3 regions of the Janthinobacterium kumbetense genome follow, and region 3 is predicted to be linked to each of the others. Evidence: predicted binding sites of a transcription regulator. Region 3 holds the regulator's gene; each other region holds the start of a gene.
What was found. Region 3 encodes FNR, which switches genes on or off when oxygen is low (the NO sensors DNR and NnrR bind a similar motif). Its sites were predicted from a motif close to TTGATNNNNATCAA; they were not measured.

Region 1: the regulator FNR is predicted to act here: its motif matches at 4,138-4,151, upstream of NCG91_RS22855 (FeoA family protein).
Region 2: the regulator FNR is predicted to act here: its motif matches at 2,212-2,225, upstream of NCG91_RS22295 (bacteriohemerythrin).

Annotation. Positions count from the first base shown of each region.
Region 1 covers NZ_JAMQGR010000010.1:75,546-85,595, reverse strand. Annotated here, with positions in the region: gene purB (adenylosuccinate lyase) at 1-399, opposite strand, end outside; gene NCG91_RS22885 (glutathione S-transferase N-terminal domain-containing protein) at 677-1,291, shown strand; gene bfr (bacterioferritin) at 1,350-1,826, opposite strand; gene NCG91_RS22875 (hypothetical protein) at 2,079-2,243, shown strand; gene NCG91_RS22870 (Fe2+-dependent dioxygenase) at 2,248-2,928, shown strand; gene NCG91_RS22865 (energy transducer TonB) at 3,083-3,784, opposite strand; gene NCG91_RS22860 ((2Fe-2S)-binding protein) at 3,802-4,017, opposite strand; gene NCG91_RS22855 (FeoA family protein) at 4,430-4,714, shown strand; gene feoB (ferrous iron transporter B) at 4,717-6,618, shown strand; gene NCG91_RS22845 (hypothetical protein) at 6,628-6,903, shown strand; gene NCG91_RS22840 (hypothetical protein) at 6,968-7,129, shown strand; gene NCG91_RS22835 (AraC family transcriptional regulator) at 7,166-8,086, opposite strand; gene NCG91_RS22830 (oxidoreductase) at 8,215-9,204, shown strand; gene nagZ (beta-N-acetylhexosaminidase) at 9,249-10,050, opposite strand, start outside.
Region 2 covers NZ_JAMQGR010000009.1:174,719-184,768, forward strand. Annotated here, with positions in the region: gene NCG91_RS22285 (TonB-dependent siderophore receptor) at 1-534, opposite strand, end outside; gene NCG91_RS22290 (hypothetical protein) at 871-1,734, shown strand; gene NCG91_RS22295 (bacteriohemerythrin) at 1,738-2,136, opposite strand; gene NCG91_RS22300 (hypothetical protein) at 2,435-2,590, opposite strand; gene NCG91_RS22305 (hypothetical protein) at 2,742-2,924, opposite strand; gene NCG91_RS22310 (PepSY domain-containing protein) at 3,062-5,608, opposite strand; gene NCG91_RS22315 (sigma-70 family RNA polymerase sigma factor) at 5,871-6,383, shown strand; gene NCG91_RS22320 (FecR domain-containing protein) at 6,373-7,386, shown strand; gene NCG91_RS22325 (TonB-dependent siderophore receptor) at 7,478-9,883, shown strand; gene NCG91_RS22330 (TonB-dependent receptor) at 9,977-10,050, shown strand, end outside.
Region 3 covers NZ_JAMQGR010000002.1:717,926-727,975, forward strand. Annotated here, with positions in the region: gene NCG91_RS10645 (sulfate/molybdate ABC transporter ATP-binding protein) at 1-309, shown strand, start outside; gene NCG91_RS10650 (TOBE domain-containing protein) at 350-1,117, shown strand; gene NCG91_RS10655 (response regulator) at 1,119-4,193, opposite strand; gene fnr (fumarate/nitrate reduction transcriptional regulator Fnr) at 4,443-5,201, shown strand; gene NCG91_RS10665 (FixH family protein) at 5,205-5,729, opposite strand; gene ccoG (cytochrome c oxidase accessory protein CcoG) at 5,832-7,214, opposite strand; gene ccoP (cytochrome-c oxidase, cbb3-type subunit III) at 7,217-8,137, opposite strand; gene NCG91_RS10680 (cbb3-type cytochrome oxidase subunit 3) at 8,130-8,333, opposite strand; gene ccoO (cytochrome-c oxidase, cbb3-type subunit II) at 8,335-8,949, opposite strand; gene ccoN (cytochrome-c oxidase, cbb3-type subunit I) at 8,965-10,050, opposite strand, start outside.

The DNA of each region.
Region 1 (10,050 bases), on a different contig from region 3:
CGAAGTGTTGTTGATGTCTTCCGAGGTGCAGGCGAAATGGATGAATTCCGACGCCGCCACCAGTTCCGGCACGTCTGCCACTTGTTCCTTCAGCCAGTACTCGACGGCCTTGACATCATGGTTGGTGACCGCTTCGATGGCCTTGATGCGGGCCGCGTCGGCTTCCGAGAAGTCGGCTGCCATCTTGTCGAGCAGGGCGCTCGCTTCGGCCGAAAACGGCTTGATTTCGGCGAAACCGGCTTGCGACAGCGCTTGCAGCCAGGAGATTTCCACTTTCACGCGGTGGTGCATGAAACCGGCTTCGGACAGGATCGGGCGCAGCAGATCGGTCTTGCTGGCGTAGCGGCCATCGAGCGGAGACAGGGCCGACAGCGTGGAATACGGAGTAGTAGAAGTCATGAGAGCGGACGCAAGTTAAAGAAACGGTTGGCGTGTGGCGCGCGGGGAGGGCAGGGCTATTGCAATACAGCAACACTGACGGCGCCACAGTAAAGGGCGATTTTACCACCGCTGGCCGCTGGCCAGCCGTCCGTTGGCCGCCGGCGCAGCGCAATCTGGCCGAATCCGGCGCCGATGCGGCGTGCCTGCCACACACGAGGGGCCGCCGGGCGCGTGCTGCCAAACAGCGCTGCCGCCGATGCTATACTGCTTGCTGCTCCCTTACCTTAAAGTACCTATGAAACTGATCGGTTCCCTCGCCAGCCCGTATGTCCGCAAAGCCCGCATCGTGCTGGCGGAAAAAAAGCTCGACTATGTCTTCGAGCTGGAAAACGTGTGGGTGCCGGAAACCCGCATCGCCCAGGCCAATCCCTTGGGCAAGGTGCCCTGCCTGGTGATGGAGGATGGCAGCACCTTGATCGATTCGAAAGTCATCGTCGAATACCTCGACACGCTCACGCCCGTGTGCAAGCTGCTGCCGGCCGGCGGCAACGGCCGCGAGCGGGCCGATATCAAGAACTGGGAAGCGCTGGCCGACGGCATTCTCGACGCGGGCGTGCTGGTGCGCCTGGAGCGCACGCAGCGCCCGCCCGAGCAGCAAAGCGCGGCCTGGATCGCGCGCCAGCTGGACAAAGTCACCCTGGGCCTGGCGGCGCTGGAAGCGCGCCTGGGCGAGAGCGCATATTGCGCCGGCAAGAACTACACGCTGGCCGACGTGGCCGTGGGCTGCACCCTGGGCTGGCTCAGCTTCCGCTTCCCGGAAATCGACTGGCGCGCCGATCACCCCGCGCTGGCGCGCCTGTTCGACAAATTGTCCGAACGCCCATCGTTCAAGGATACCGTGCCGCAGTAAAGGCGCGGACGTAAAAAAACCGGCGATTGCCGGTTTTTTTATCTGCCTCGAAGAAAAATTACTCTTCAATCGCCATCTGGCTTTGCAGGTAGTTCTGGATGCCGACTTTGGCGATCAGGTCGATCTGCGTTTCCAGCCAGTCGATATGTTCTTCCGTATCTTCCAGGATCATCAGGAACAAGTCGCGCGAGACGTAGTCGCCCGCTTTTTCGCTGATGGCGATGCCTTCCTTGACGGTGGCGTGCGCGGCGCGTTCCAGCTTCAAGTCGCATTCCAGCATTTCCGGCGTGTTCTCGCCGATCAGCAGCTTGTGCAGCGCTTGCAGGTTCGGCAGGCCGTCGAGCATCAGGATGCGGTCGATCAGCTTGTCGGCGTGTTTCATTTCGCCGATCGATTCTTCGTATTCCTTCTTGCCCAGCTTCTCCAGGCCCCAGTGCTTGTACATGCGCGCATGCAGGAAGTACTGGTTGATGGCCGACAGTTCGTTGGTGAGCTGTGCGTTGAGCATGCGGATGACTTCTTTATCGCCCTTCATGGGATTTCCTTTGTTCTGTGTCGCGTTCGATGATGAAACCGGAGGCTGCTGGCGTTCACTGCCGGGTGGCGCTGGCTGCCTGGTGGCGCGCAGGTTGCCGGTTTCGCTATGCCCGCATGATAGCGCAAAATATGGGCGATTTCGGGCGGTAAACGGCATTTTTCCGTCTTTTTAACGTAAATATCGTGCGAATAAAACCCATTCTCAAATGGATTGGCACATTTTTCCGTTTTTTATTTGCTAAGGAAAATGATGGCCATTCTCATTCGCGTTCCTGGCGCTTTTTTGCTGCTGCTGGCGCGCCTGCATGGCCGCGCTGAAAAGGCGGGAAATGTTGCTCCGTTCTTGCTTTTGTGTCTTCTTGGCCGCTGCCGGCGATGCGATAATCAGGCAGCGATATTTACTGAAAAAGGATAGCAAGATGATGCTGCATATACCCGGCGTGCTGACGCCGGAACAGGTCACGCAGTTTCGCCAGCGCCTGGCGCAGACGGACTGGGTCGACGGGCGCGCCAGCGTCGGGGCGCAAGGCGCGCAAGTCAAGCGCAACCGCCAGCTGGCGGAAGGTTCGCCGCTGGCGCTGGAACTGGGCGAGATCGTCAGCCGCGCGCTGATGGCCAATCCCCTGTTCTTTTCAGCCGTGCTGCCGCTGCGCATCCTGCCGCCGTTCTTCAACAGCTATGCGGGCGGCGAGCACTACGGCTTGCATATCGACGGCGCCATCCGCACGCCGAAAAACGGCATGCAATCGATGCGCGCCGACGTCTCGTCGACCGTGTTCCTGAGCGAGCCGGACGAGTACGAAGGCGGCGAGCTGGTGGTGGTCGACGCGTATGGCACGCATGAAGTGAAATTGCCGGCCGGCGACGTGATCGTGTATCCGTCGAGCAGCGTGCATCAGGTACTGCCCGTCACCAGCGGCGAGCGCATCTGCTCCTTCCTGTGGACGCAAAGCATGGTGCGCGAGGATTGGAAGCGCAGCATGCTGTTTGAGCTCGATCAAAACATCCAGAGCGTGCGCGGAGAACACGGCGATTCGCCGGCGACGGTGGGCTTGACGGGGCATTATCACAACCTGCTCAGGATGTGGGCGGAGATGTAGCGCGCAAAAAAAAGTCTGCCTGGCCCGGGGATGTAGGCTGGCAGACTGAAACAAGCAGTTGCTTGACTGGTACAGAAAACAGGGCGCAAAAAAGCAAGCAGGGCACAGGGTGCGGTGCTTGCGGGCTGGCAGCGGCGCAAGGGCCGCCGGAAGGCTAGCTCAGTTGGAAGGTCAGCGGTACTAACACGTACACGGGAACAGGCTTGCCGTTTTCGATCATCGGCTTGAACAGCGCGCGCTGGGCTGCCTGGCGGCCCGCTTCATCGAGGTTGCCGTAGCCGGTCGATTTATGGATCAGGATTTGCTCGGGCAAGCCCTTTTCATTGATCAGGATGCGCAACACCACGGTGCCGCTCTCGCCCAGGCGGCGCGACAGATTCGGGTAGATCAGTTGCGGCGCCTTGATGTATTCGACGCTGCTGACGGTGCGCGGCGTCGACGGCGCCGGTGGCGTCGGCGACGGTGTCGATGGCGCTGTCGGCGCGGCGGTGGCAACCGGTGCCGCTTCGGCGCGCGTCGGCTGCGGCGGCGTGATCGTCGGTTCGCTCGGCGCCACGGCGATCAGCGGCAGCGGCGGGATCACGGCGCGCGGCACGGGGGCGCTCAATTCCACGGTTTTCGGTACGGACGGTGCTGGCGGCTTGGGCGGCGCCGGCGGGGCGATGATGCTGATGGTGGTGATGGTCGGCATGGCCGCCGTGACCACACGGCTCAGCAGGCCGCTCTGGATGGCGTAAAAGCCGGCGATGTGCAGGACGACGATGGCCATCAGCGGCGCGAATTTGTTGCGCTTCTTGTCGAAGTCGGCAAATTGCTGCACGGCCTGCACCGTTACGGGCGGGGGCATCATCGTCATGGCGTTCATCGCTTTCTTTAGTTTGTCAGTACAGCTCGCATCAATACGGTTTCTTGCAGCGCCACGGTGGCGTTCAGGTGATCGTTCAGCACTTCCCGCGCGCAGGTGTGGCATTTGCCGCAGCAGGTGGCCACGCCCAGGTCGCGGCGCAGTTCGGCCATGCTGGACAGGCCAAGATCGACGGCTTGACGGATTTCACGATCAGATATGTTGTTGCAGACACATACAATCATTGATACACCTTCTGGCTAGAGGATGAGCAGACACTAGTGCTGGAAAGCATTGTTGCTAGTGTTTTAATGAGAATCATTATCATTACGTTTCATTGTCGCGCAAAGCGGGGGACAATGCAAGTGATTTTGATCAAGTGTGCGGCAATTGGCGGCCTGGCGCCGCAGCTTCACAGGCCATGTTTCCGAATGACGCAGCCCTTGATGGGGGCGGCTCTCCGGGCTAAATAAAAACTATTCGCATTCATGTTTATAATGCTGGTATTGTCTCGGACGGTCACCGTCTGGACAGATTGAATGGCCGCTTGTCGGTAATGCGCAACAGTTGCGTTTTACCTCACAAACCTGGAACCGGTGCAAGGCGCCTTGCGCCGTCGCCGGTATCAGGTGTTCTTAATTTGAACGGAATTTGCTCATGACTCTAGTTCCACCCATGATGACGCTCGATGCGCTGGCAGTCGGCCAGAGCGGCACGGTGTTGCATATCACGCCCCACACGGCAGGACAGACGGAGGACGGCGTCGACCTGGCCCGCCGCCTGATGGAGCTGGGGTTCGTTCCCGGCGAACGAATCCGCATGCTCAAGCGCGGCATTCCCGGCGGCGATCCGCTGGCCATCAAGGTCGGCAATGCCACGTTCGCACTGCGCCGCTTCGAAGCGGCGCTGATTACGATTCAACCGCTGCTTCAACCGGAATGACCATGGGTGCTGTCGAAACTATCGTGGATGCAGGCGTGCACAAGCCGCCGCATCAGCCACAAATTGCCTTGCTGGGCAATCCGAACTGCGGCAAGACCGCCCTGTTCAACCGTTTGACGGGCGCGCGCCAGAAAGTGGCGAACTACGCCGGCGTGACCATCGAGCGCAAGGAAGGCCATTTCACCTCGCCAGCCGGCAAGCCCGTGCGCCTGCTCGATCTGCCGGGCGCCTACAGCCTGTCGGCCACCACGCCCGATGAAGCCATCACGCGCGACGTGGTGGGCGGCTTGCGCCGCGGCGACCCGCGTCCGGACGCCATCATCTGCGTGGTCGACGCCACCAACCTGCGCCTGAATCTGCGCCTGGTGCTGGAAGTCAAGCGCCTGGGCCTGCCCATGCTGCTGGCGCTGAACATGACGGACGTGGCGCGCAAGCGCGGCATGCTGATCGACACGGTGAAACTGTCGCAGGAACTGGGCATGCCCGTGGTGGAAACCGTGGCGGTGCAGCACGATGGCGAAAAAGCCTTGCTGAACGCCATCGACGCCATGCTGCCGCTGCCGGCCGTGGAAGCGAAACCGCTGGCGGCCATCGATGCCGTCACCGTCGAAGAAACCCAGCGCGAAGTGCGCCGCATCCTGTCCGCCGTCAGCAATGACACGAGCGACAAGGGCAACCTGACGGAAAAGATCGACGACGTGGTGCTGCACCCCGTGTTCGGTCCCATCATCCTGGCCGTGCTGATGTTCCTGATCTTCCAGGCCGTGTTTGCCTGGGCCGCCACGCCGATGGAAATGATCACCGATGGCGTGGGCCACCTGGGCGCCGTACTGACGGCGAACATGCCAGACGGTCACCTGAAAAGCTTGCTGGTGGAAGGCATCATCGGCGGCGTCGGCAGCGTGCTGGTGTTCCTGCCGCAGATACTGATCCTGTTCTTCTTCATCCTGAGCCTGGAAGACTGCGGCTACCTGCCGCGCGCCGCCTTCCTGCTGGATCGCCTGATGGGCGGCGTGGGCCTGTCCGGCCGCGCCTTCATCCCGCTGCTGTCGAGCTTTGCCTGCGCCATTCCCGGCGTGATGGCGGCGCGTACCATCCAGAATCCGCGCGACCGTCTGGTCACCATCATGATCGCGCCGCTGATGACGTGTTCGGCGCGCCTGCCCGTGTATGCGCTGATCATCGCCGCCTTCATCCCGGAACGCCAGGTATGGGGCTATCTGAGCCTGCAAGGCCTGGTGCTGTTCGTGCTGTACTTCGCCGGCATCATCTCGGCCATGGCCGTGGCCTGGGTCATGAAGCGCGGCATGGGCGTGCGCGGCAACCAGCCGCTGATGCTGGAATTGCCCGCCTATCACTGGCCGCACTTGCGCAACCTGGCCGTCAGCCTGTGGGAGCGCGCGAAGATCTTCCTCACGCGCGTCGGTACCATCATCCTGAGCCTGATGATCATCCTGTGGTTCCTCAGCACCTTCCCCGGCGCGCCGGATAACGCCATCCACCCGCCGATCTACTACAGCCTGGCCGGCATCCTGGGCCGCGGCCTGGAAGTGATCTTCGCGCCCATCGGCTTCAATTGGCAGATCTGCATCGCGCTGGTGCCGGGCATGGCGGCGCGCGAAGTGGCCGTGGGCGCCCTGGGTACCGTGTATGCGCTGTCGCAAACGGGCGACGCGCTGGCCACCACCCTGGAGCCGCTGATCGCCCATTCGTGGTCGCTGGCGACCGCGCTGTCCTTGCTGGCCTGGTATGTGTTCGCGCCGCAGTGCCTGTCGACGCTCTCCGTGGTCAAGCGCGAGACGGGCGGCTGGCGCTATCCGCTGCTGATGGCCGGCTACATGTTTGCCCTGGCGTATGCCGCCTCGTTCATCACGTACCGTGTCGCCCTGATGCTGGGCGCTTAGGAGAAAACCATGTGGCAAACCCTCATCGTCGCCCTGATCGTCGCAGCCGCGCTGTTGCATTTTTCAACCAAGTACCTGCCGGCGGGCGTGCGCCGCGCCATCGTGCGGGGCCTCGTGCGCTGCGGCCTCGATGAAGCGAAGATGTCGACCTTCTTCAAGGTGGCGCCGGGCTGCGGCAGCGGTTGCGGTTCCTGCGGCTCGTGCGACAGCCCGCCGCCGCCGTCAAGCGCGCCGCCAGCCGATGGCAGCAGCAAGCGCGTGATACTGATGCAGGTGCAGCGCTAATTGCAGTGTAGCCACGGGCGCGCCCGTGGGCTACACTGGGCTTTCCGCATGGCAAGGAGTGGCAATGGCGATACTGTTGATCTTCATGTTTTTGTTTGCGGTCGCCACCTGGCTGCTGGCCAGCCGGCGCGGCCGCCACGGGGGACTGTGGTTCGGCATCGGCCTGTTTCTCGGACCGTTTGCCTTGCTGGCGGTGGCGGCCTTGCCGCCGGTGCCGGCGCGCTGACCTTGTATGATTAAAACCCGCAAGCGCGGGTTTTTTTTACGCCTGCGCATCCGCGTGGCGCAGCCGGTACTGGCGCGGCGAGCAAGCCATGACGCGCTTGAAGGCGTGGCTGAAGGCGCTGTCGGAATCGTAGCCCAGCGCCTGCGCGATCAAGGTGACGGGTGCGCTGCCGCCCTTCAGGCGCCGCGTGGCCAGGCGCATGCGCCAGCGCAGCAGATAGTCGAGCGGCGTTACGCCCACCCGCTTCTTGAAGTGCAAGGCAAAGGCGGAGCGCGACTGCCCCGCGACGGCAGCCAGCTGCGACAAGGTCCAGCGCCGCGCCGGTTGCGCGTGCATGGCCTCGATGGCGGCGCGCAGCCGTGGATCGGCCAGCGCGAACAGCCAGCCCACCGGGTGCGAGGCCTGCGCTTCAAGATACTGGCGCAGCATTTGCAGCAGCATCATGTGGCCAAGGTGGCGCGTCATCAGCGCCGCGCCGGGCGCCGTCGCCTGCAGTTCCTGCGCCAGCCGTTGCAAGGCCCAGTGCAGCACGCTGGCCTGGTCCGTATCGCCGCGCACGTGCAGCAGCGGCGGCAGGCAGTCGAGCAGGATGGCCGCCTCGTCGCCAAAGTGGAAGCGCCCGCCGATGAGGAAGAAATCGTGCTGCGGCGCGCCGTGGCGGGCCACGCCCTGCTGCGTATGCCGGTACACTTCCAGCGCTGGCGCGGCCGGCAAGCCGGGCGTGCTGGCCAGGGTGAACGCGCGTCCCGGCGCCAGCAGGAAGCAGTCGCCCGTCTGCAGCTGCACGGGAGCGTCGATACCCGCGACCGTCAGCCAGCAAGCGCCTTCGATCACGGCGTTGAACTTGATGCCGTCCGGCGGCGGAAAATCGATGGCCCACTCGCCTCCCGCCTTCAGGCCGGCAAAGTAGGAGCTGCGCGTATCAAACAGCGAGAGTACATCGGAGAGCAAATCCATGGTGGCGGCAATTCTGGACGATAGCGATAGTATTACGGATTTTACGCCATTCACCGTCCAGAACTGCTCGCGCAAAATACGCATGTCGCCAGCCATCCCGCGCTGGCCACCCACATGCAGAGGCAGACATGACATACGGCGATCACAGGCAAATTCCCCTTCATTCCGGCTTCGGCGCGGCCACGACCGCCAGCGAGGTGCTGGCTGGCCGCGACCTGTCCGGCGTGCACGCCATCGTCACGGGCGGCGCGTCGGGCCTGGGGCTGGAAACGGTGCGCGTGCTGGCTGGCGCCGGCGCCAGGGTGCTGGTGCCGGCGCGCGACCAGCATCAGGCGCAAGCGGCCCTGGCCGGCATGGCCGGCGTGGAGGTCGCGGCGCTCGACCTGTTCGATCCGCAATCGATCGACGCATTCGCGGCCGCCTTCCTTGCCACCGGCCGCCCCCTGCACCTGCTGGTGAACGGCGCCGGCATCATGGCCACGCCCTTGCTGCGCGATGCGCGCGGCTACGAGGCGCAGTTCGCGACGAATCACCTGGGGCATTTCCAGTTGACGGCGCGCCTGTGGCCCGCCTTGCGGCAGGCGCAGGGCGCGCGCGTCGTGTGCGTGTCGTCGCTGGGACACCGGCAGGCGGGCGTCGACCTGGACGACCCGCATTTCCTGCGCCAGCCGTACGACAAATGGCGCGCGTATGCGCAGTCGAAAAGCGCCAATGCGCTGTTTGCCGTGGAGCTGGACCGACGTGGTGCGGCGCACGGCGTGCGCGCCTACTCGCTGCATCCGGGCGCCATCCTGACGCCGCTGGTGCGCCACCTGGACCAGGATGATTTGCGCAGGGTGGGAGCGCTCGATGAGACCGGCCAGGTGAATCCGCCGCCGCAGTCGGGTTTCAAGAATGTGGCGCAGGGAGCGGCCACCACCGTCTGGTGCGCCACCAGCGCGCAGCTTGAGGGCATTGGCGGCGTGTATTGCGAGGATGGCGATATCGCCCCCTTGGTGGAGGACGACAGCATGGGGCCGGGCGTGCGGCGCTGGGCCATCGACCCCGGGCAGGCGCGCCGGCTATGGACACTGAGCGAACAGATGACGGGCGTGCGCTTCGATTGCGACGCGGCATAAAAAATGCCGGGCAAGGCCCGGCATGTGCAGGAGGGGGCGTGGCTTTACGCCTTGCCCGCCAGTTTTTCCACCACGGGCACCAGCGCGGCCGGGCGGCAGCCGAAGGCGGCCAGGCGGCCTTGCGCCTTCGGCGCCAGGTCCAGGTCATACGGCAGGCGGCCCGCCACCAGCCACAGTTTATCCTGCGGCAGGGCGTCGACGAGGCGGCGCTGGCCATCGACGAACATGGCGTTATATGTTTGCAGCACGATCTGCTGCGCGCCTTGCGCAAAGGCGATGGCCGCATTGACTTCGTCGTCCAGCGCCTCGGCCGACAAGGCGTACTCGCGCACGTCCAGGCCCGCTTCGAGCAGCGCCGGCAGCATCGAACTGCGCGCTTCCTTGTTGCGGCCCAGCGCCACTTCGTCGATTTCGCTGCGCGAACGCACTTCCACCGTCAGCAGGGTCACGGGCAGGCTGGCGTCGAGCGGGCGGTAGTCGCCCTGCACGCGCAATGCCGCTTTTTGCAGCAGCTGCGACAGGGCCATGGCGGCCGGCTGCATCAGCGCCGGCGGCGTGAGCGGGCGGGCGCGCCAGTCGCGCACGGCGCGGTTGCGCTTGAGTTCAGCCACGCGGGCACAGGCCGCGTCGATGCGGGAGAGCGCAATGTCGCCGCGCTCCACGGCGGCGATGACGGCGTCGATGGCGGCAGTCTGCTGCGCTTCGCGGTGCGAAATGAGGACGATGTCGGCGCCTGCCTGCAGGGTGGCGATGGCGCCCTGGGCGATGCCGATGCCGTCGGCGATGGCTGCCATTTCCAGGCAGTCGGTAATGACGACGCCCTGGTATTTCAACTCGCCGCGCAGC
Region 2 (10,050 bases), on a different contig from region 3:
GGCCGACGGGTCGCCCTTGCCGCCCATCAGGCCGGTGGCGCCGCGCACGACCTCGATGCGGTCGTACAAAATCGTGTCTTGCAATGGCGCATTGCCGCCGCGCGCCATGCCGTCGATCTGGATATTGTTGATGCCGAAGCCGCGCGCATAAAAGGTCGTGCGCTCCGTGTCATTCTGGCCAACCTGGATGCCCGTCGTCTGCGCCAGCGCCTGGTCCAGCCGCACGGCGCCCAGGTCGTCGAGCAACTGGCGCGTGATGACGCTGACCGATTGCGGCGTTTCGCGCAGGGACAGGTCCATGCGCGTGGCGCTGCGCGCTTCGCCTGTCGTGTACGACTGCGTGCCTTCCGTACTGGCCATCGACTGGCCCAGCACGGTGACGGCCGGCATGGTGACGTCGGCCGCAGCGGCGTCGGCGGCCTGGGCCGGCAAGACGGTGCCGGCGGCTAGGCTCAGCAGGGCGACGTGTAACAGGCGGGGGAGGGGGCGCAAGGCGGGCTGGCGCGAAGGAGGGAAGACTGTCGTCGATTGCATCATTTTCCTGGCATATTGTAGTTGTGTGTTTTCCTATCTCGTCTGGCGAGGTGCGCAGTAGCTGGGGGATGGCGTGACGCTGGCCCGTGGTCTGGCTTGGATAGCAGTTCCACCGCAAGGCCCGGCGCGTGCGGGCAGTGGAAAAGAAGGGCGCGCGATTCCCTTCACTTATGTGAATAAGAATCATTATCAATATAAGTGGTATTTGTTAAATAATCAAGCGTGCGCACCAAAAGAGTGCGGGCAGGAGTGGAGGGAGACCCGGAGCGGCGCATGGGCTGGCCTTCTGCGATAATGCAGGCGCTGATAAAATATTTTCCTCATTGAAAGAAATGCATGCGTACATGGATCGCTTGTGCCGGATGGTTGTGTGTCGTGTCGCTGGGCCAGGCCCAGGAGCACGCGCCGCCGGCTATCCCCGCGCCGCTGCAGAGCGCCAGCGTGCCGCCCGCCGCCGTCGCGCCACCGCCGCTCGTGCCGGCACTCCCTGCGCCAGCCACGCCCGTGGCGCCAACCGCGTCGGCGGGCGCGGAGGAAACCTTGCCATCGCAAACGGTGACGGTCACCGCCAGCAGCGACGCCAAGGCGCCGCGCGTGCGCTTCACGGCTTACCGCGACAGTTATCTGACGGCCAGGAAAGTGTGGCAAGTGTCGAGCGGCAGCGTGGTCATGGCCCTGCGCCTGATTCCTGCCAAGCTGAGCGCCACCATCGACGACGTGCGCGTGGCCTTGCAAGGCAATGGCGCTCCCATGCCGATCAAGGTGTCCGACGGCGGCGTGTTCGTCGTGCCGCTCAACGAAGACATCGCCGCGCAGGACGGTACTTTCCTGGTGAATAAGAGCAGGGGCGAGTTGACGGCGAATATCGTGCTCCAGCCGTCCGTGGCGCGCGATGCCTGGAACGTCAAGCGCGTGGGGCAGGTCTTGCAGGACGCCCGGCGCGCCGTGCGGGCCATCACGCCGTGGTACAAGCGGCCGTTCGCCAGCGACGTGCAATCGCTGGCGTTTTGCGCTGCCGAGCGGGGCAGCGCGCTGCAACTGGTCGAAGGCGAGCAGCTGATCGCCACCCTGCCCATGAACGAGGCCGCCGTCAACGACATCAACCAGCCCGTGTTTTGCAAGATTTTCGATGGCGAAGACAAATACCCGGGACACTACCGCGTCGTCTTGCCCGAGCAAGCCACGGTGCTGCTGCTGTAGAAGCTAGCTAGGCTGGCGCTGCACCATTTCCAGCGCCGCCGCCAGGGCCAGGTCCATCGTGGCCTGGTGAAAGATCAGCCATTGCGGCAACAGCGACAGCGCGTGGCGCCCATGTTCCAGGTCGCCTTCATCGACGGCGGCCCAGGCATGGTGCAGGCCGCTGAGCACGCGCGCATGCTGTTCGCGGTGGTTGGCCAGCGAGGGAAAGGCGATCTGCTCCATCAAATCCTCTTCCTCGCGGAAATCGCGTTCGACGGCCGCGATCAGCTCGCGAAACGCCATGCTGAAATGCTGGTCGCCCAACTGCTGCAGCCGCGCCAGTTCCTGAAACAGCGCCTCATGCGCCTCGTCGATGACGGGAACGCCCAGCGCCATCTCATCCTTCCAATCCGATTTACCCATGCTGATGCTCCAGGTTAAGTCCGTCACGGTGCGAAGCGGACTGTTCCAGTTTGGGCGCAGCAAAGGTGGAAATCCATGATCTGGATCAAAAGTACGGCGAAGAGGGGGAGCAAATCAAGGCAAAAATAAATGGGAGGAGAGAACAAATCCCCACCCGCAAAACAAAGCGGTTTTAACGATGCAATCCACTACCGAGCGCCGCTGAAAAACGCCGCTGGCAAGGCGCCGCGCCGAAGGCAGTACGAATGTACGACGAGGCACGGCAACGCAGTCAGCGACGTTTTCTCAGCCGCGCGTCTTATTGCTTAGGCCAGTGGGCCCACATGCCTTGCGCATCAACATTCGGCACCTGCAACTGCTGCCCGGCGGACGTCTGCATCGCGTCGCGCAGCACGAGGGGTACGAGCAGCAAGGCCGACAGGGCAAGGCAAGCCAGCACTTTGAGCGTCAACATGGTCGTCTCCCGGTGTCCCGGCGGCGGCGCGGGGATGCGGCGCCTGCCGGTCACTTCCTTATGTACTACCATGCTTGCAGTTTAGTTCATCTGATTGAAACTTCAATTTATTGCTGTGATGCACCGCACCAGTTCGCCCATTGCCAGGAGCTTATTTCGCCTTGCGGCTGCGCCGCGGCTTGCCTGTCGGGGGCAGGAAGGAATCGAACCACACTTGCGTCACGCCGGTATTTTTCGCCGCTTCGCGCTTGACGGCGGCCGTCGCATGGCCGCGCGCCGTGTTGGCGATGCGGTTGGCGGCGCTCAGGTACATGCTCATCCAGGGGTTTTTCATGGGAAGCCTCGCAGACAGTGGGTGGGGCGGCGCGAGTTTGTCGCCCGGCCGCCATGCCCCCACTGTAGTCCGATGGCTGGCGCCGACCGTGCGCCGGCCCACATAGCCGGGTGGCGCCGGCGATGGCTTGAGCCAGGTCAATACACGTCGCGGCGGTAGCGTCCGGCCGCCTGCAGGGCGTCGAGTCCCTCCTGGCCCAGCATTTCTTGCAGTACAGCATCGATTCCTGCCGCCATGCCTTGCAGGCTGCCGCACACGTAGACGATGGCCCCCTGCGCCAGCCAGTCGCGCAGCGTCCCGGCGTTGGCGCGCAGGCGGTCTTGCACGTATTCACGCTTGCCGGCATCGGCGCCATCGCGCGAAAAGACGCGGTCCAGGCGCGCCAGGTGGCCAGCGTCCAGCCAGCCTTGCAACTCTGCGCCGCAGACGCTGTCAAAAGCTTGCTGGCGCTCGCCGAACAGCAGCCAGTTGCGGGCCAGTCCCGCCCGCTGGCGCGCGCGCAAGTGCGAGCGCAGGCCGGCCAGGCCGGAACCGTTGCCGATATAAATGCAGGGCACGTCGACCAGGGTGGGGGCGAAGGCCGGATTGGCTTGCAGGCGCAGGCGGATGGCGGCGTCCAGCGGGGCGAAGCGCGTCAGCCAGCCGGAGCCGAGGCCATGGCCTTGATTTTCCTCGCCCGCATGGCGTTCCTGGCGCACCAGCAACTGCAGTTCGCCATCGGACGGCAGCGAGGCGATCGAGTAGCTGCGCGGCGCGTGATGAGCATTGCTGGCATCGCCATCGCTGCCGTCTGCATTGCAGGGAATGATTTCCGCCAGCGCGCCCGCTTCCCAGCTGGCGCCGGCCGGGCCCGTCAAGGTGATTTCATGCAGTTCGCCGCCCTGGCTGCCCGGGTTGAGCAGCACGCGGCGCGCCAGGCGCCACTCGGCATATGACGCTTCTTCCTGCACGCCGATGGCGTCGATGGCGCTGCCGCTGCAGCGGGCCAGCGCTGTGGACCAGTCGGCCAGGGCGGCGGGGTCGTGCTTGTCCACTTCGATCAGGGGGAACAGGGGCGTGGCGCCCAGTGCCTGCAATTGTTGCGCCAGCGCATGGCCGAAGCCGCAGAAGGCGCTGTAATGGCGGTCGCCCAGGGCCAGCATGCCGAATTCCAGGCCCGCCAGCGGCGTGCCGGAGGTGGCTTGCAGCAGGCGCGCGAAGCGGCGCGTGCCGTCCGGCGCCTCGCCTTCGCCAAAGGTGCTGGCGACGATCAGGGCTCGTTCGTACTGGCGCAATTGTGCGGGATCGAACCGGTCCAGCGATTGCACGTCGACGGCCACGCCCGCCTGCTGCAGGGCGCGCGCGCTTTCCAGCGCCAGGCGCTCGGCCTGGCCCGACTGGCTGGCGTAGGCCACCAAGGTGGGCAAGCCCGTGTTCGCCTGGCCTGGCGCGCCGGCGCCCAGCATGGCGCGCTGCGCCTGCACGGCGCGTTTCGCCTTGCGGCGGCCCAGGTACAGCATCCAGCCCGTGATGGCGAACAGGGGCAGGCCCAGGCTGGCCAGGGTGACGATGATGCGGCCCGGCAAACCAAAATACGTGCCCATGTGCAACGGATAAATGATGTTGACGAGGCGCGCGCCCAGCGCTTGCTGGCTGTACGGTTCGTTTTCCGTCACCGCGCCGTCGGCCGTTGCAATGCTCATGCGGCTGCGCGCCCGCTCGTGCGGCGCGTCGCTGGCCAGCCACGTGAATTGCACGGCTTCGCCGGCGCGTGTCGGCAGGCGCACGCTGGCCAGGGTCCAGCCGGGGGCATGCTGCTGGAAGCTGCTCCAGGCCGGGCCGAGGTCGACGGCCGGTGCTTCTTTCTTTTCCCCGGCCGGTCCCTTTTTCGCCGGCGCCTGCGCCACGCGGGGCGGCTTGCCGGCCCAGGCGTCGATATTGTCGCGCACCACGTCATAGCTCCAGTAAATGCCCGTTAGGGTCAGCGCCACGTACACCACCAGGCACCAGGTGCCGGCCACGGCGTGCAGGTTCCACAGGAAGGAGCGGCCTTTTAATGCAGGGTCGAAGGTCAGCCAGGTGCGCCAGTCCAGCGGACGGCGGGGCCAGCGCAGATACAGGCCGGACACGGCAAGTCCCAGCAGGCACAGGGCCAGCGCGCCCGCCACTTGCCGGCCCGGATCGCGCGGCAGCAGCAGCCAGCGGTGCAGCGATTCCGTCCACTCGAAAAAGCCCGCGCCCGTCAGCGCCGGCTGGGTGGCACCCGTGTAGGGGTGGGCATAAATCGACTCGCCGCGCCGCTGGCCGTTCTTCGGCGCGAAGAAGACGCGTGGCGCCGCGCCCGCCTCGGCATACATGGTGATGGAGGCGACGCGCTGGCCGTGTTCGGCAGCGGCAATGTTGCTCAACTGGCCAGGCGTCAGCGGCGCGCGGCTTTCCACAGTGACATGGCGCACGCCGGGATTCATGACATCGAGCAATTCATCCTTGAACGCCAGGGTGGCGCCGCTCAGGCCGATGATCACCAGCACTGTGCCGGCCGTGATGCCGATAAACCAGTGCAATTGAAACCACACCTGTTTCCAGCTCCAGTGCCAGCGCCGTTGCGGCGGGTTGGCGGCAGGCAGGCGTTGCTGTTGGCGGGTCTCCGGCGCCTCGTCGGCGCTGGCGCGCAACTGGGGTTGTGGAAGGGAGGAGGTCGTCATGGCGGCTTTCGATGGCGCCGCCATGCAGAGGCGTCAGGCATGGCGGGGAAGAAGGAAGGCTGACATTTTAACGCAAACGAGAATCATTCGCAAATGATGGAGCATTGGCACTGTTGCGCAAAATGCCCGCGGCAGGCCGGGATGATGCTTTTGATAATTTACATCGTCGTGAAATTGTGTGAAAATGAAAATCATTCTCATTCGTGATGCAGTGCTGACCCACTTGACCGGCAAGTATGGCAGCCCCTTTGTTTGTTTGCCCGTGTCCACCATTTCTCCCTCCCTCGATACCTTTAGCGACCTGTACGCCAGCCACCATGGCTGGCTGTATAACTGGCTGTGGCGCAAGCTCGGTTGCCGCGACGGTGCGGCCGACCTGGCGCAGGACACCTTCGTGCGCATGCTGGCGACGCAATCGGCGGACAGCCTGCGCGAGCCGCGCGCCTACCTGAGCACGGTGGCCAATGGCTTGCTGGTCAACCACTGGCGCCGCCTGACCCTGGAACGCACGTTCCTGGCGGCCCTGGCTAGCCATCCCGAAATGACGGCGCCGTCGCCGGAAGAGCGGGCCCTCGTGGTCGAAGCCCTGTGCCGCATCGACGCCATGCTCGATACCCTGTCGCCGCGCGCGCGCCAGGCTTTCCTGCTGGCGCAGCTCGACGGCCTGACGTATGCGCAGATCGCCGGCCAGCTGGACGTATCCGAACGCATGGTGAAAAAATACATGGCACAAGCCATGCTGCAATGCATGCTGTGCATGGATGATGTCGCCTAAGCCAGGCGCCGCCATGCCGCCGGCCGACTACGCCATCCTGCAGGAAGCGGCCGAATGGTTCGCCGTGCTGCGCGGGGACGATGCCGGTCCTGCCGACCAGCAAGCCTGGGAGCGCTGGCATGCCAGCTCGCCCGCCCACCGCGCCGCCTGGCGCAGGGTGGAAGCCGTCAGCGCCGAATTTCGCCAGGTGCCGGCGGAACCGGCGCGCCAGGCGCTCGACGCCGCAGGCCCGCGCCAGAGCGACGCCGCGCGCCGCAGCCTGGTCAAGGGCTTGCTGGCGCTGTGCCTGACGGCCGGCACGGGTGGCGCCGCGCTGCTGCGGCGCGATACGCGCAGCTGGGTTGCCAGCCTGCATGCGGGCGAAAAAACGCCGGTCGGCACCATCCGCCAGCTGGCGCTGGCCGACGGTTCGCAACTGTGGCTGAACACGGCAACTGCCCTCGACATCGATTACAGCGACACGCTGCGCCGCATCGCCCTGCATGGCGGCGAAATCTATCTCGCCACGTCCCGCGACAGCCGCCAGCCGGCGCGCCCGCTCGTGGTCGACACCGTGCACGGCCGCCTGCGCGCGCTGGGCACGCGTTTCAGCGTGCAGCCGCAGGGCGATGCCACCTTGCTGGCCGTCTACGAGGGCAGCGTCGAGGTGGCGCCCCGCGATGGCGGCGTGCCGCGCATCGTGCCGGCCGGCCGGCAAGTGCGCTTCGGCGACGGTCTCATCGGCGAGCCATACGCCGCCGACCCGAACGGGGCCGCCTGGATCGAGTACCGCCTGCAGCCGGAACAGATGCGGCTCGATGATTTCCTCGCGCAACTGTCGCGCTACCGGCGCGGCCACCTGGGCTGCGCGCCCGAAGTGGCCCACCTGCGCCTGGTGGGCAGCTACCCGCTGGCCGATACGGACCGCATCCTGGCGGCGCTGGAAGCGACCTTGCCCGTGAGAATACATCGCCTGCATGACTGGTGGGTGACGGTGGAAGCCCAGCTGCCGCAGTCAAAATAGTAAATGAGAATATTTCTCAAAAAGTGGTTCCCTTTTTGAAAAGTTGTTTGGCAAGGTAGAAGTAAGCTGCTCAACATCAATAAGGAATGCCGTGCCGCCGTACCCTGTCTCCCTGCCGTTTGCCCGCCGTCTGCTGCCGCTGTCCCTGGCCGCGGCGTTGCTGGCCGTGCCTGTCATGCATGCGATGGCAGCGGCGGCGGAAGAGACCGTGCACAGCTTCCGCATCGCCGCCGCGCCCCTGGGCCAGGCCCTGCGCCAGTTCGCGGGCCAGGCGGGAATCTTGCTGTCGGCCGAAGGCGGCTTGACGCAGGGCAAACGCAGCGCCGGCTTGAACGCCACCGTGGCCACGGGCCAGGGCTTGCAGCAATTGCTGGCAGGCACGGGCCTCGTGGCCGTGCAGTTGCCGGACGGAAGTTACATCGTGCGCCTGGCGCCCACGCCCCTGAGCGCCGACCTGGACGGGGAGGGCGCCGGCTTGCAAGTGCTGGCGCCCGTCACCGTGCAGGGCAGCGGCGACGATGGCTACCGCCGTACCAGTTCTTCCGCCGCCAGCCGCAACGACACGGCCCTGCATGACACGCCGCAGGCCGTCAGCGTGGTGAGCCGTGAATTGATACGCGACCAGGACATGCGCACCCTGGCCGACGCCATGCGCTACATGCCGGGCGTGGGCACGGCCGCAGGCGAGGGCAACCGCGATACGGCCGTGCTGCGCGGCAACAGCTCGACCTCGGATTTCTATCTGGACGGCATGCGCGACGACGTGCAGTACTACCGCGATTTCTACAATATCGAAGCGGTCGAGGCCATCAAGGGGCCGAACGCCCTGGTCTTCGGCCATGGCGGTGGCGGTGGCGTGATCAACCGGGCCACCAAGCAGCCGCAGTGGGTCGATGACGGCGAAGCAACGCTGAGCCTGGGCGCCTGGCGCAACGGGCGCGCCGCCATCGATCTGCAACAGGTCGTGAAAGGCGACGTGGCCGTGCGCGTCAACGCCATGGCGGAAAACAGCGGCTCGTTTCGCCAGGGCGTGAAGGTGCGCCGCAGCGCCGTCAACCCCGTCGTGGCCTGGCGTTTGTCGCCGCGCACCACCGTGCAAGCCAGCTATGAACATTTTCGCGACGACCGCGTGACGGACCGAGGCGTGCCGTCGTACCGGGGCCGGCCGTTCGACACGGACCCGTCCACGTTTTTCGGCATCGCCGGCAGCAGCCCGTCGTGGGCTTACATCGACGCGCTGGGCGTGACCATCGAGCATGCGTTCGCCGGCGGTGCGGTCTTGCGCAACCGCACGCGCCTGGCCGATTACGACAAGCTGTACCAGAATGCCTTTCCCGGCCCCGTCAGCGCGGATGGGGCCAGCGTGACGGTGCTGGCGTACAACAGCGCCACCTTGCGGCGCAACCTGTTCAACCAGACGGACGTGGAGTGGACGGTCAGCAGCGGCGCCGTGCGGCACCGCCTGACGGCGGGCGGGGAACTGGGTCGCCAGACGACGGACAATCTGCGCAACACCGGCTATTTCACGACCCTGGGCGAGGGCGTCACGCACATCAGCCTGCCCACTTCGCACCCCGTGACGGACTTGCCCGTGACCTTCCGTCCCAGCGCCACGGATGCCGACAACCACGGCGTGGCCGACACGGCCGCCCTGTACCTGCAGGACCAGGTCCGCTTCAGCCCGCAATGGCAGGCGATTGCCGGCCTGCGCTACGAGCGCTTCGCCGTCGATTTCGTCAACCGCCGCAATGGCGCGCGCATCGCCCGCACGGATGCGCCGTGGTCGCCGCGCGCGGCCCTGATCTATCAGCCCGTGCCGGCGCTGTCGCTGTATGCCAGCGTCAGCCAATCGTTCTTGCCGCGCGCGGGCGAACAGCTGGCGTCATTGACGCCCAGCAACGCCGTGTTTGAACCTGAACGTTTTCGCAATGTGGAAGCGGGCGTGAAATGGGAAGCCACCGCGGACCTGTCGGCCAGCGCGGCCTTGTACCGTTTGACGCGCAGCAAGGTCGCCGTCACCGACCCGAATGACGCCACGCGGGCCATGCTGGTCGATGGCCAGCGCAGCGAGGGGCTGGAACTGGAGGTCAAGGGCAAGGTCCAACCCGGGTGGAGCATCGCTGGCGGCTATGCCTGGCAGCGGGCCGTGCTGACGGCCACGCAATCGGCCACGGCATTCGAGGGGGCCACGGTGGCCCATGTGCCCCGGCACAGCCTGTCGCTGTGGAACCGCTACGATTTTTCGCCTGTCTGGGGCGCGGCGCTGGGCATCATTGCCCGCAGCGCCGTGTATGCGTCCGTGTCGAATACGGTGGCGCTGCCGGGATTTGCCCGCGTCGATGGCGCCGTCTACTTCAAGCCGCAAGGAAATTTTCAGCTGCAGCTGAATGTGGAAAACCTGTTCAACAGAAAATATTTTGCCTCCGCCCACAGCAACGACAACATCGCGCCCGGCTCGCCCCGGGCGTTGCGCATGACGGCGCTGTGGCGGTTCTAGTTTTGTCGTACCCAAGCAATCAACGAGCCAGCCAGGCGCCACGGCGCAGTAGCCAGCCATAATTTAATCCATCCGATAGAGTGAAAGATAGCGATGACATTGAAAGACCAAGCGGGCGCCGCCAAGCCGACAGCCCTCATCCGCAGCCGCAAGCACCACACCACTTC
Region 3 (10,050 bases):
CTGCAGGAACTGGCGCACCAGTTTCCCGACGAGTTGTCCGGTGGCCAGCGCCAAAGGGTGGCGCTGGCGAGGGCACTCGTGGCCGAGCCGGCCGCGCTGCTGCTCGACGAGCCGTTTGCCGCCCTCGATCCGGCCCTGCGTGTCAAAATGCGCCTGGAGTTGAGCCAGTGGCAGCAGCGCCTGGACGTGCCCATGATCCTGATCACACATGATCCGGAAGATGCGCGCATTCTGGGTGAACATGTGCTTTACTTGCGTGACGGAAAAATTGACAGCATGGAAGAGACATTGGGTGAACGCATTGGATAAATCAGCGGCAGCGGAAATCGGCCTGCAAGGCTCGGTATGGATGACGGTGGGCGGAGAAAACCTGGGCGGCGCCGGCCGGGTAGAATTGCTGGGCGCCATCGCCGAATGCGGCTCCATCACGCAGGCGGCCAAGCTTGTGAAGATGAGCTACAAGGCGGCCTGGGATGCCATCGACGCGATGAACAACCTGGCTGGCGAACCGCTGGTCGAGCGCTTGACAGGCGGCAAGGGCGGCGGCGGCACGCGGCTGACGCCACGGGGGCGCCAGCTGGTCGACAATTTCCGTATCATCGAGCGCGAGCATGCCCGCTACCTGCGCCAGCTGGGCAGCCAGGCGGAAGGCATCGCCGACGATCTTTTACTCATACGGAGAATGGCCATGAAAACCACGGCACGCAATCAATTCCTGGGCAAGGTGACCGAACTGAAACAGGGCGCCGTCAACGATGAAGTCACCCTGGAATTGCCCGGTGGCCAGCACATCGTGGCCATCGTCACGCAGGGCAGCAGCGCGAGCCTGGGCCTGGTGCCGGGCGTGGAAGCGTTTGCGCTGATCAAGGCGTCATCCATCATCCTCGTGACGGACAGCCAGGGCGCGCGTTTTTCCGCGCGCAACCAGCTGGCCGGAGTCGTGACGCGCGTGCAGACGGGCGCCGTCAACACGGAAGTGGTGCTGGACTTGCCGCGCGGCGGCACGATTGCCGCCATCATCACCAACCAGAGCAGCACCGACCTGGGCATCGAACTCGGCAGCAACGTGACGGCCATCTTCAAGGCGTCCAGCGTGATTCTGGGCGTGCCCGCCTGATTTAATCCTGCAGGCGCGACAACCAATCCGCCGCCGCCGCCAGCGCCTGTTCCAGTTCCTGCGCCGTGCGCGCCAGCAGCGCCGGCACCTCGTCCAGGCGGCCCGCATCGATGGCTTCCTCGGTGGCGAACGCGGCGCGGATCAGGCGTTTCGTGCCCAGGGTGCCGACGGAGCCGCGCACGCTGTGCAGGATGCGTGCCACGTCGCTGTGGCGGCCCGCCTGCAACGCCGTTTCGGCCTCGCGCACGGGCGTCATGCCCTTGTTCAGCGCGTCTTCCACCATGCGCCGCAGCACGCCGCGCCCCTTCGCATCGCGTCCCATCACGCGCATCAGCGGCGCCATGGAAAACACTTCCTCATCGGCGACGCGTGCCGGCTCGGCCGTCTGCACTTGCGGGCGCTTGGGCAGGTGGCGCAGGATGACTTCCATCATTTCTTCCACCACCACGGGCTTGGCGATGAAATCGCTGATGCCGGCCGTCATGCAGCGCTCGCGCTCGGACGCCAGCACGCCGGCCGTCATGGCGATCACGGGCAGGTGCAAGCGCAGTTCCGTGCGGATGATGTGGGTGGCGCTGAAGCCGTCCATGACGGGCATCTGCATGTCCATCAGCACGATGTCGTAGCGCAGCGCTTCCGTGCGCAGCCGTTCCACGGCTTGCAAGCCGTCGCCCACCACGTCCAGGGTGGCGCCCATGTGTTCGAGGATGCCGCGCGCCACGGCCTGGTTCAAATGATTGTCTTCCACCAGCAGGAAATGCACGCCGGCCAGTTCCGTGCCCAGCGGCTGGTGCAGCATGCGTTGCTCGCCGCCGTCGTCCTTGGCGATCAGCGCCTGGTGCAGGGCGTCGAACAGGCTCGATCCCGTGATCGGCTTCATCAGCACGACGTCGGCCTCGGCCGCGCTGGAGATTTCTTCCAGGTGGTTGCGGGCGAAGGCGTTGACCATCACCACGATGGGCTGGCGCTGGCCGCTGGCCGCCTGGCGGATGGCCTTGGCCGTGGCCAGGCCATCCATGACGGGCATGTGCCAGTCGGCCAGCACCACGTCGTACGGTTGCTGCTGCGCCAGGCGTTCGCGGTACAGTTCGATGGCGGCAAAACCGGAGTCCACTTCGTCGGCCAGCCAGCCCCACGCCTCGATCAGCTTGACGATCAGTTCGCGCGTGGTGCGGTTGTCGTCGGCCACCAGCAGGCGCAGCTGGCCCAGCGCCGGCGTGCGCCGCGTTTCTGCCGGCTGCGCCAGCATCTCGAAGGGCACGCTGAACCAGAAGCGGCTGCCCTTGCCTTCGCTGCTGGCGACGGCGATGTCGCCGCCCATCATGTGGATCAGCTGCTTGCTGATGGCCAAGCCCAGGCCCGTGCCGCCGAAGCGCCGCGTGATGCTCTGGTCGCCCTGGGAAAACGCGGCAAACAGCTGCTGTTGCTGCAGTTCCGTCATGCCGATGCCCGTGTCGCGCACTTCGAAGCGCAGCCAGGCGCGGCCGCTCTCGCTCTCGGCCAGGCTGACGGCCACCACCACTTCGCCGCTCTCCGTGAACTTGATGGCGTTGCCGGCCAGGTTGACGAGGATTTGCTGCAGGCGCTGGGCGTCGCCCACGAGGCGCCGCGGCACGTCGGGCTCGACGGCGATGGCCAGTTCCAGCTCCTTTTCGCCCGCATTCATCGTCATCGTCGTGGCCAGGGTATTCATGACTTCATCGAGGTCGAATTCGACGGGCGACAATTCCATGCGCCGCGCCTCGATCTTCGAATAGTCGAGCACGTCGTTGAGGATGCCCAGCAGCGACTGGCCCGCTACTCTGACCATGGTCAGATACTTGCGTTGTTCCGTGTCGAGCCTGGTATTGCCCAGCAAATACACCATGCCCAGCACGGCATTGAGGGGCGTGCGGATTTCATGGCTCATGTTGGCCACGAAATCGCTCTTCGCGCGGTTGGCCGCCTCGGCCCGGTCGCGTTCCTGTTCCAGCTCCGCCGCGCGCGATTCGAGCTCCTGCTGCAGGCGGTCGCGTTCGCTCATCAGGCCGTTGAACGCTTCCGTCAGTTCGCCGATCTCGTCGCGCTGCTGCACCGGCACGGGCGTGAAGCGGCTGCCGCTGGTGCGCAGGGCTTGCAGGGTGTCGCGCAGGCGCACCAGCGGCGACAGCAGGCGCACGGTGACCCAGCCCAGCACAAAGGCGGCCAGCAGCGAGGCGAGGATGCTCCACAGCACCAATCGGTACAGCACGCCATCGAACGGTTCGAAGGCATCCTCGACGGGGAGCGAGGCGGCCAGCAGCCAGTTCACGGATTTCAGGCGCTTGAAGCTGTTGACGGCCGTGATGCCGCGGCTGTTGGTGCTGACCATGCTGCCTTCGCCATCTTCCTTCAGCAGCTGGGTCGTCGTCAGGTTGGCGTTCGGCTTGCGCGGTTGCAGCAAGCGGCTGGTATCGGGGTGCAGCACGTAGCGCGGCACGGCGCCGCGCGTGAGGATGAAGTAATAGCCGTTCTTGCCGATCTTTTCCGAGCGCAGGCGGCCCAGCAGGTTGTCCTTGTACAGGCGCAGCACGCCGATCACCACGCCGGCCACCTGGCCATCGGCGGCCAGCACGGGCGCCACCATCTGCACGATGGGCATGCCGCTCGACTTGCCCAGCATCGGTTCGGTGATCATGGGCTGGCGCGTGCGCAGGACGGTCTGGAAATACTCGCGCTCGGCGACGTTGATGCCGGCGCGCCCCGCCACTTCCGGCATGTCGGCCACGACGGCGCCATGCGCGTCGAGCACCAGCACGTCATCGAACAGCACCAGCATCGAGCGGCGCGAATAGTATTCGCGCAATTGGGCGGGCCGGGCGATCAATTCCGGCGGCTGCTGTCGGGCCGTCAGGGTGACGATCTGCAGCAGCATGCCCAGCTTGTCGTCGAGTTCGGCGGCGGTGCGGGTGATCAGGGACGATTGCTGGCTCAGCAGTACTCGGGTGAAGTCGTCGCGCATGTGCTGCACCTGGATCATGGTGACCAGCGCGATCATGGCGATCGAGGTCAGGCTGGTGGCCAGCGCGACTTTTGCTTTAATGCCGAGAGGCTTCATGATTTCCTTTTCAGTACCGGGCGGCACAGGCGGCAGATAATGCTGTCAGGAATTTTCCTATCAATGCCCCAGCTTGGCAAGCGCCGCCGCGCAAATTGCCCGCCCCGTACGGGCTTTTGACGATGTTGCCATATAATTAAAGGCTGGACGTCGTTTATTCGCCGAATTTACGGTGAAATTGGCATACGGCAACCCTGTATGCGGCTGTATGCAGTAAACTTGTTGTTGCATTTTCTAAAAGGTACCGACATGACTGAAGCGCTACTCACTCCAACCTTGCCCACCGTGAACGTGGAGGCGTTGCGTGCGCGATGCTCGACCTGCAGCATGCATCAATTGTGCCTGCCGATGGGCCTCGATGTGGGCGACATGGACAGGCTGGATCAGATCATCGGCCGCCGCCGCAAGATTGTGCGCGGCGCCTCGCTGTTCCGCATCGGCGACTCGTTCCAGAACCTGTATGCGATCCGCCTGGGGCATTTCAAGACGTACCAGATCAATCCGGGCGGCGAAGAGCAGGTGACGGGCTTCCAGATGGCGGGCGAACTGCTGGGCATGGACGCCATCAGCGCCGACCGCCACCACTGTAATGCGGTGGCGCTGGAAGACAGCGAAGTGTGTGAAATCCCGTTTTCCAGCCTGGAACAATTGCTGGGCAATATGCCGACCCTGCTGCGCCATTTCCACCGCATGATGAGCCAGGAAATCACGCGCGAGCAAAGCGTCATGCTGTTGCTGGGCAATATGCAGGCGACGCAGCGCTTTGCCGCCTTCATCGTCAACCTGGCGTCGCGCTATGAAGCGCGCGGCTATTCGGGCAGCAATTTCCAGCTGCGCATGTCGCGCGAGGAAATCGGCAACTACCTGGGCCTGACCATCGAGAGCGTCAGCCGCCTGCTGTCGAAGTTCAAGAAGGAAGGCTGGCTGCGCGTCTCGAACCGGGAAATTGAAATCCTGCAGCCGGCCAAGTTAAAAGCCATTACGGCCGGCACGGACGTCTGCAAGTAAGACTTACAGTTCCTCGTCCGCATGCAGCGCGATGCTGCGCTGCAGGGGCCAGGTCCAGATGCCGGACAGGCGCCACTCGCGTTTGTCGTTTTCCACCAGCACTTGCCAGCGGCTGCGCTCGAGCATCGGCAGCGCCACGGAAAAATTGCCGGCTGCGTCGGGCTGCACCAGCACCTTGATATCCTTTTCCGGCAGGGTCGCATGCGCCAGGTGCAGCTGCAAAGGCGCCTGATAGGCCTTGCCGAAGCTGTGCACGGAACCGGTCAGGCGTGCTTGCGCCACGTCATACGACAGGCGCGTATCCATCGCCAGGTCGCTGGCGATCGTGTCGCGCTTCAAATCCTGGTTGATCGCCTTGCCCTGCTTGTAATAATCGCCCACCACCAGCGCATCGGGCTGCGTAAACGCGATATAGCCCATGAAGCTGCCGACGACCACGGACAGGCCGGGGCCGATCATCAGCAGCCATGGCCAGCGATGCTTGTACCACGGTGCAACGGGTGCTTGCAGTTTCAGACTGTCGGACATGGTATTTCTCCTGTGTAAACGGCCAATCCCCGTGCGGGGACCGGCCTTCCTGCAACTTCGTGGCGGCGGCGAGGGCACCCGGTCCCCGTCCGCCTTTCCTTGTTAACGTGGCACGATGAATACCGCGCTTTCACGCACATGCAGCGATGGGTCGTCCAGCGATTGCAATTCGATCGCAATCTTGTTCGAGCCCTTCTCTCCCACGCCGTGCGGCACGCGCAGGCGGATCGGCCAACCCAGCGTTTCCGTCGGCTGCAAGGTCACTTCTTCGCGCGTCAGCAAGGTCAGGCCCGGCAAGCCGGAAGCGCTGATTTTGAAATGCTGGCTTTGCTCCGACGTGTTCATGATCTGCAGGCGGTAGACGTTTTCGATCATGCCGTCTTCCACTTCGCGTCCCATGGAACCGCGGTCGCGGATCACGTCCATTTTTAGGGGCGTGCGCAGGGCCAGCGAAGTACACACGGCGATGATGATCAGGGCCAGGATGGAAGTGTAGATCAAGACGCGCGGGCGCATGGCGCGCTGGCGTATCTGCTTCGAATTGAAGTTGTTTTCCATCGCATGGTCGGTACTGTAGCGTACCAGTCCCCGTGGCCGGTCGACCTTGTCCATCACGCTGTTGCAGGCATCGACGCAAGCGGCGCAACCGATGCATTCATACTGCAGGCCGTTACGGATATCGATGCCGGTCGGACACACCTGCACGCACAGGGTACAGTCGATGCAATCGCCCAGCTTGTCGTTGTTGCCGGCCTTCTTGCTCATGGCGCCACGTGGTTCACCGCGCTTGGCATCGTAGGTGATGATCAGGGTGTCCTGGTCGAACATGGCGCTCTGGAAGCGCGCGTAGGGGCACATGTATTTGCACACCTGCTCGCGCAGCCAGCCCGCGTTGCCGTAGGTTGCCAGACTGTAGAACAAGACCCAGAACCATTCCCAGGGACCGAAGTTCAGCGTGGTCACCGACTGCGCCAGTTCCTTGATCGGCGTGAAGTAGCCGACAAAGGTAAAGCCCGTCCACAGGGCGATGGCGCCCCATACCAGGTGCTTAGCCGTCTTCTTGAACGCCTTGCGCACGGAGGGGCCCTGCTTGTCGAGGGCCATGCGCGCGCTGCGCGTACCCTCGATGCGGCGTTCGACCCACAGGAAAATTTCCGTGTATACCGTTTGCGGGCAAGAGAACCCGCACCACACCCGCCCGGCAATGGCCGTGACGAGGAACAACAAATACGCACAGATGATCAGCAGGGCCGCCAGATAGATGAAATCCTGGGGCCACAGCACGACGCCGAAAATGTAGAACTTGCGCGTGGTCAAATCGAACAGCAGGGCTTGCCTGCCATTCCAGGTCAACCACGGCAAGCCGTAGAACGCGAGCTGGGTAAGCCATACGCATACCCATCGCCAGGTAGCGTAGCGTCCTTTGGCCTCGCGAGGGTAGATTTGCTCGCGGGCCGCATACATCTTGATGACTTGAGGTTCCATTTTTACTTTGCGGGTGCCTGCGGATTCGACAGGCTCCAGACATACGCCGACAGCACGTGTACCTTGGATTCGCCGAGGAAATCGCTGAAGGCCGGCATGGTGTTGCTGCGTCCCTTGCGTACGGTTTCCATGATGGTGTCGGCGCTGCCGCCGTACAGCCAGGTCTTGTCCGTCAGGTTTGGCGCGCCCAGCATCTGGTTACCCTTGGCATCGGCGCCATGACAGGCCATGCAGGCGCCGAACTTGGCCTTGCCCAGCACCGACTTGACGGGATCCGAGGTCGAGCCGGACAGGCTCAGCACATAATGGGCCACGTTCTCGACATCCTTTTCGGACCCTAGGGCGGCGCCCATCGGTGGCATTTGCCCATTGCGGCCGTGCATGATGGTGGTCTTGATGATGTCGGGTTCGCCGCCATACAGCCAGTCCTTGTCGGTCAGGTTGGGGAAGCCCTTGTTGCCGCGCGCATCCGAACCGTGGCATTGCGCGCAGTAGGTCAGGAACAGGCGCTGGCCGATGGCTTGCGCCTGCGGATCGGCGGCCACCGTCTTCAAGTCCTGGCTCAGGTACTTGTTGAACAAGGGACCGTAGTCGGCTTCCGCCTTCTTCAGCTCTTCCTCGTACTGGCCCGTCGATTTCCAGCCCAGGCTGCCGGCATAGTTGCCCAGGCCCGGATACAGGAACAGGTACGCCAGCGAGAAGACGATGGTGATGTAGAACAACCACATCCACCAGCGCGGCATCGGCGTATTGAGTTCCTTCAAGTCCTCGTCCCAGACGTGGCCCGTGGTGCCGTCGGCGGGGGCGCCGGCCGGCACTTTCACTTTCGACTGCGAGTACAGCAGCACGCCGCAGCCGATGATGCCCAGCAGGGACAGCACGATCACATAGATATTCCAGAAGCCGTTGGTAAAGTCAGCCATGGTTATGCTCCTTCGCCAGGGTCGTCTCGGCCTCGGCCGGATAGTCGAGCGCGTCGTCGGCGAACGGCAGACGTGCCGCCGCGTCGAAGTCGCTGTTGCTGCGGCTGAACGTCCACCACAGGATGCCCACGAACGTCGTAAAGGAAACCACCGTCATGACGCTGCTGGCGCTGTCAAACAGGTTTTCGATTGCCATGCTAATTCCTTGTTTTGATTAATGTACCGAGGCCTTGCAGATAGGCGACCAGGGCGTCTTCTTCCGTCTTGTCCTGCAGCTGCGCGGGGCCGGCGGCGATCTCTGCATCGCTGTACGGCTGGCCCAGGCGTTTCAGGGCGCGCATCTTCGGCATGATGTCGTCAGGCACCAGCTTGGTCTTCGCCAGCCAGGGGTAGGACGGCATGTTCGACTCGGGCACCACGTCGCGCGGGTTGTTCAAGTGCGTGCGGTGCCATTCGTCGCTGTAGCGCGCGCCCACGCGGGCCAGGTCGGGCCCCGTGCGTTTGGAACCCCACTGGAACGGACGGTCGTAGACGAATTCGCCGGCGACCGAATAGTGGCCATAGCGTTCCGTTTCCGCGCGCAGCGGACGCACCATCTGCGAGTGGCAGTTGTAGCAGCCTTCGCGCACGTAAATGTCGCGGCCTGCCAGGCGCAGCGGCGAGTACGGTTTCAGGCCGGCGACGGGTTCCGTCGTGCTCTTCTGGAAGAACAGGGGAACGATCTCGACGGCGCCGCCGATGCTGATCACCACCGTGACCAGGGCGATCAGCAGCCAGGGGTTTCTTTCAATCCATGCATGTGAAAATTTCATTTGCTTTCGCTCCTATCAGGCGTGCGCCGCGTTCAGTTCCGGAATGCGGGCGACGGGGAGTTTGCTGCCGCGCAGAGTCATCCAGGTGTTGTAGCCCATGATGCACATACCCGACAGGTACAGCAGGCCACCGGCCACGCGCACCACGTAGTACGGATACGTCGCTTTCACGCTCTCGACAAAGGTGTAGGTCAGGGTGCCGTCCGGATTGACCGCGCGCCACATCAGGCCCTGCATCACGCCGGCGATCCACATTGCGGCGATGTACAGCACGATGCCGATGGTGGCCACCCAGAAGTGCACGTCGACCAGGCGCGTGCTGTGCATCTGCGTGCGGCCCGCCAGGCGCGGCAGCAGGTAGTAGATCGAACCCATGGTGATGAAGCCCACCCAGCCCAGGGCGCCCGCATGCACGTGGGCAACGGTCCAGTCGGTGTAGTGCGACAGCGAGTTGATGGTCTTGATCGACATCATCGGACCTTCGAAGGTGGCGATGCCGTAGAACGACAGCGAAACGATCATGAATTTCAGGATCGGATCGGTACGCAGCTTGTGCCAGGCGCCCGACAGGGTCATGATGCCGTTGATCATGCCGCCCCAGCTTGGTGCCAGGAGGACCAGCGAGAAGACCATGCCGATCGATTGCGTCCAGTCAGGCAATGCCGTGTAGTGCAGGTGATGCGGGCCCGCCCACATGTAGGTGAAGATCAGCGCCCAGAAGTGGACGATCGACAGACGGTACGAGTACACGGGGCGCTCGGCTTGTTTCGGGATGAAGTAGTACACCATGCCCAGGTAGCCGGCGGTCAGGATGAAACCCACCGCGTTATGGCCATACCACCACTGGATCATCGCGTCCTGCACGCCCGCATAGGCGGAATACGACTTGGTGAACGAGGCTGGCATGACGGCGCCATTGACCACGTGCAAGATCGTCACGGCCAGGATGTAGGCGCCGAAGAACCAGTTGGCCACGTAGATGTGCTTGACCTTGCGCTTGATCAAGGTGCCGAAGAAAACGATGGCGTAAGCGATCCAGACGACGGCGATGAGGATGGCGATAGGCCATTCCAGTTCCGCGTATTCCTTGCCGCGTGTCAT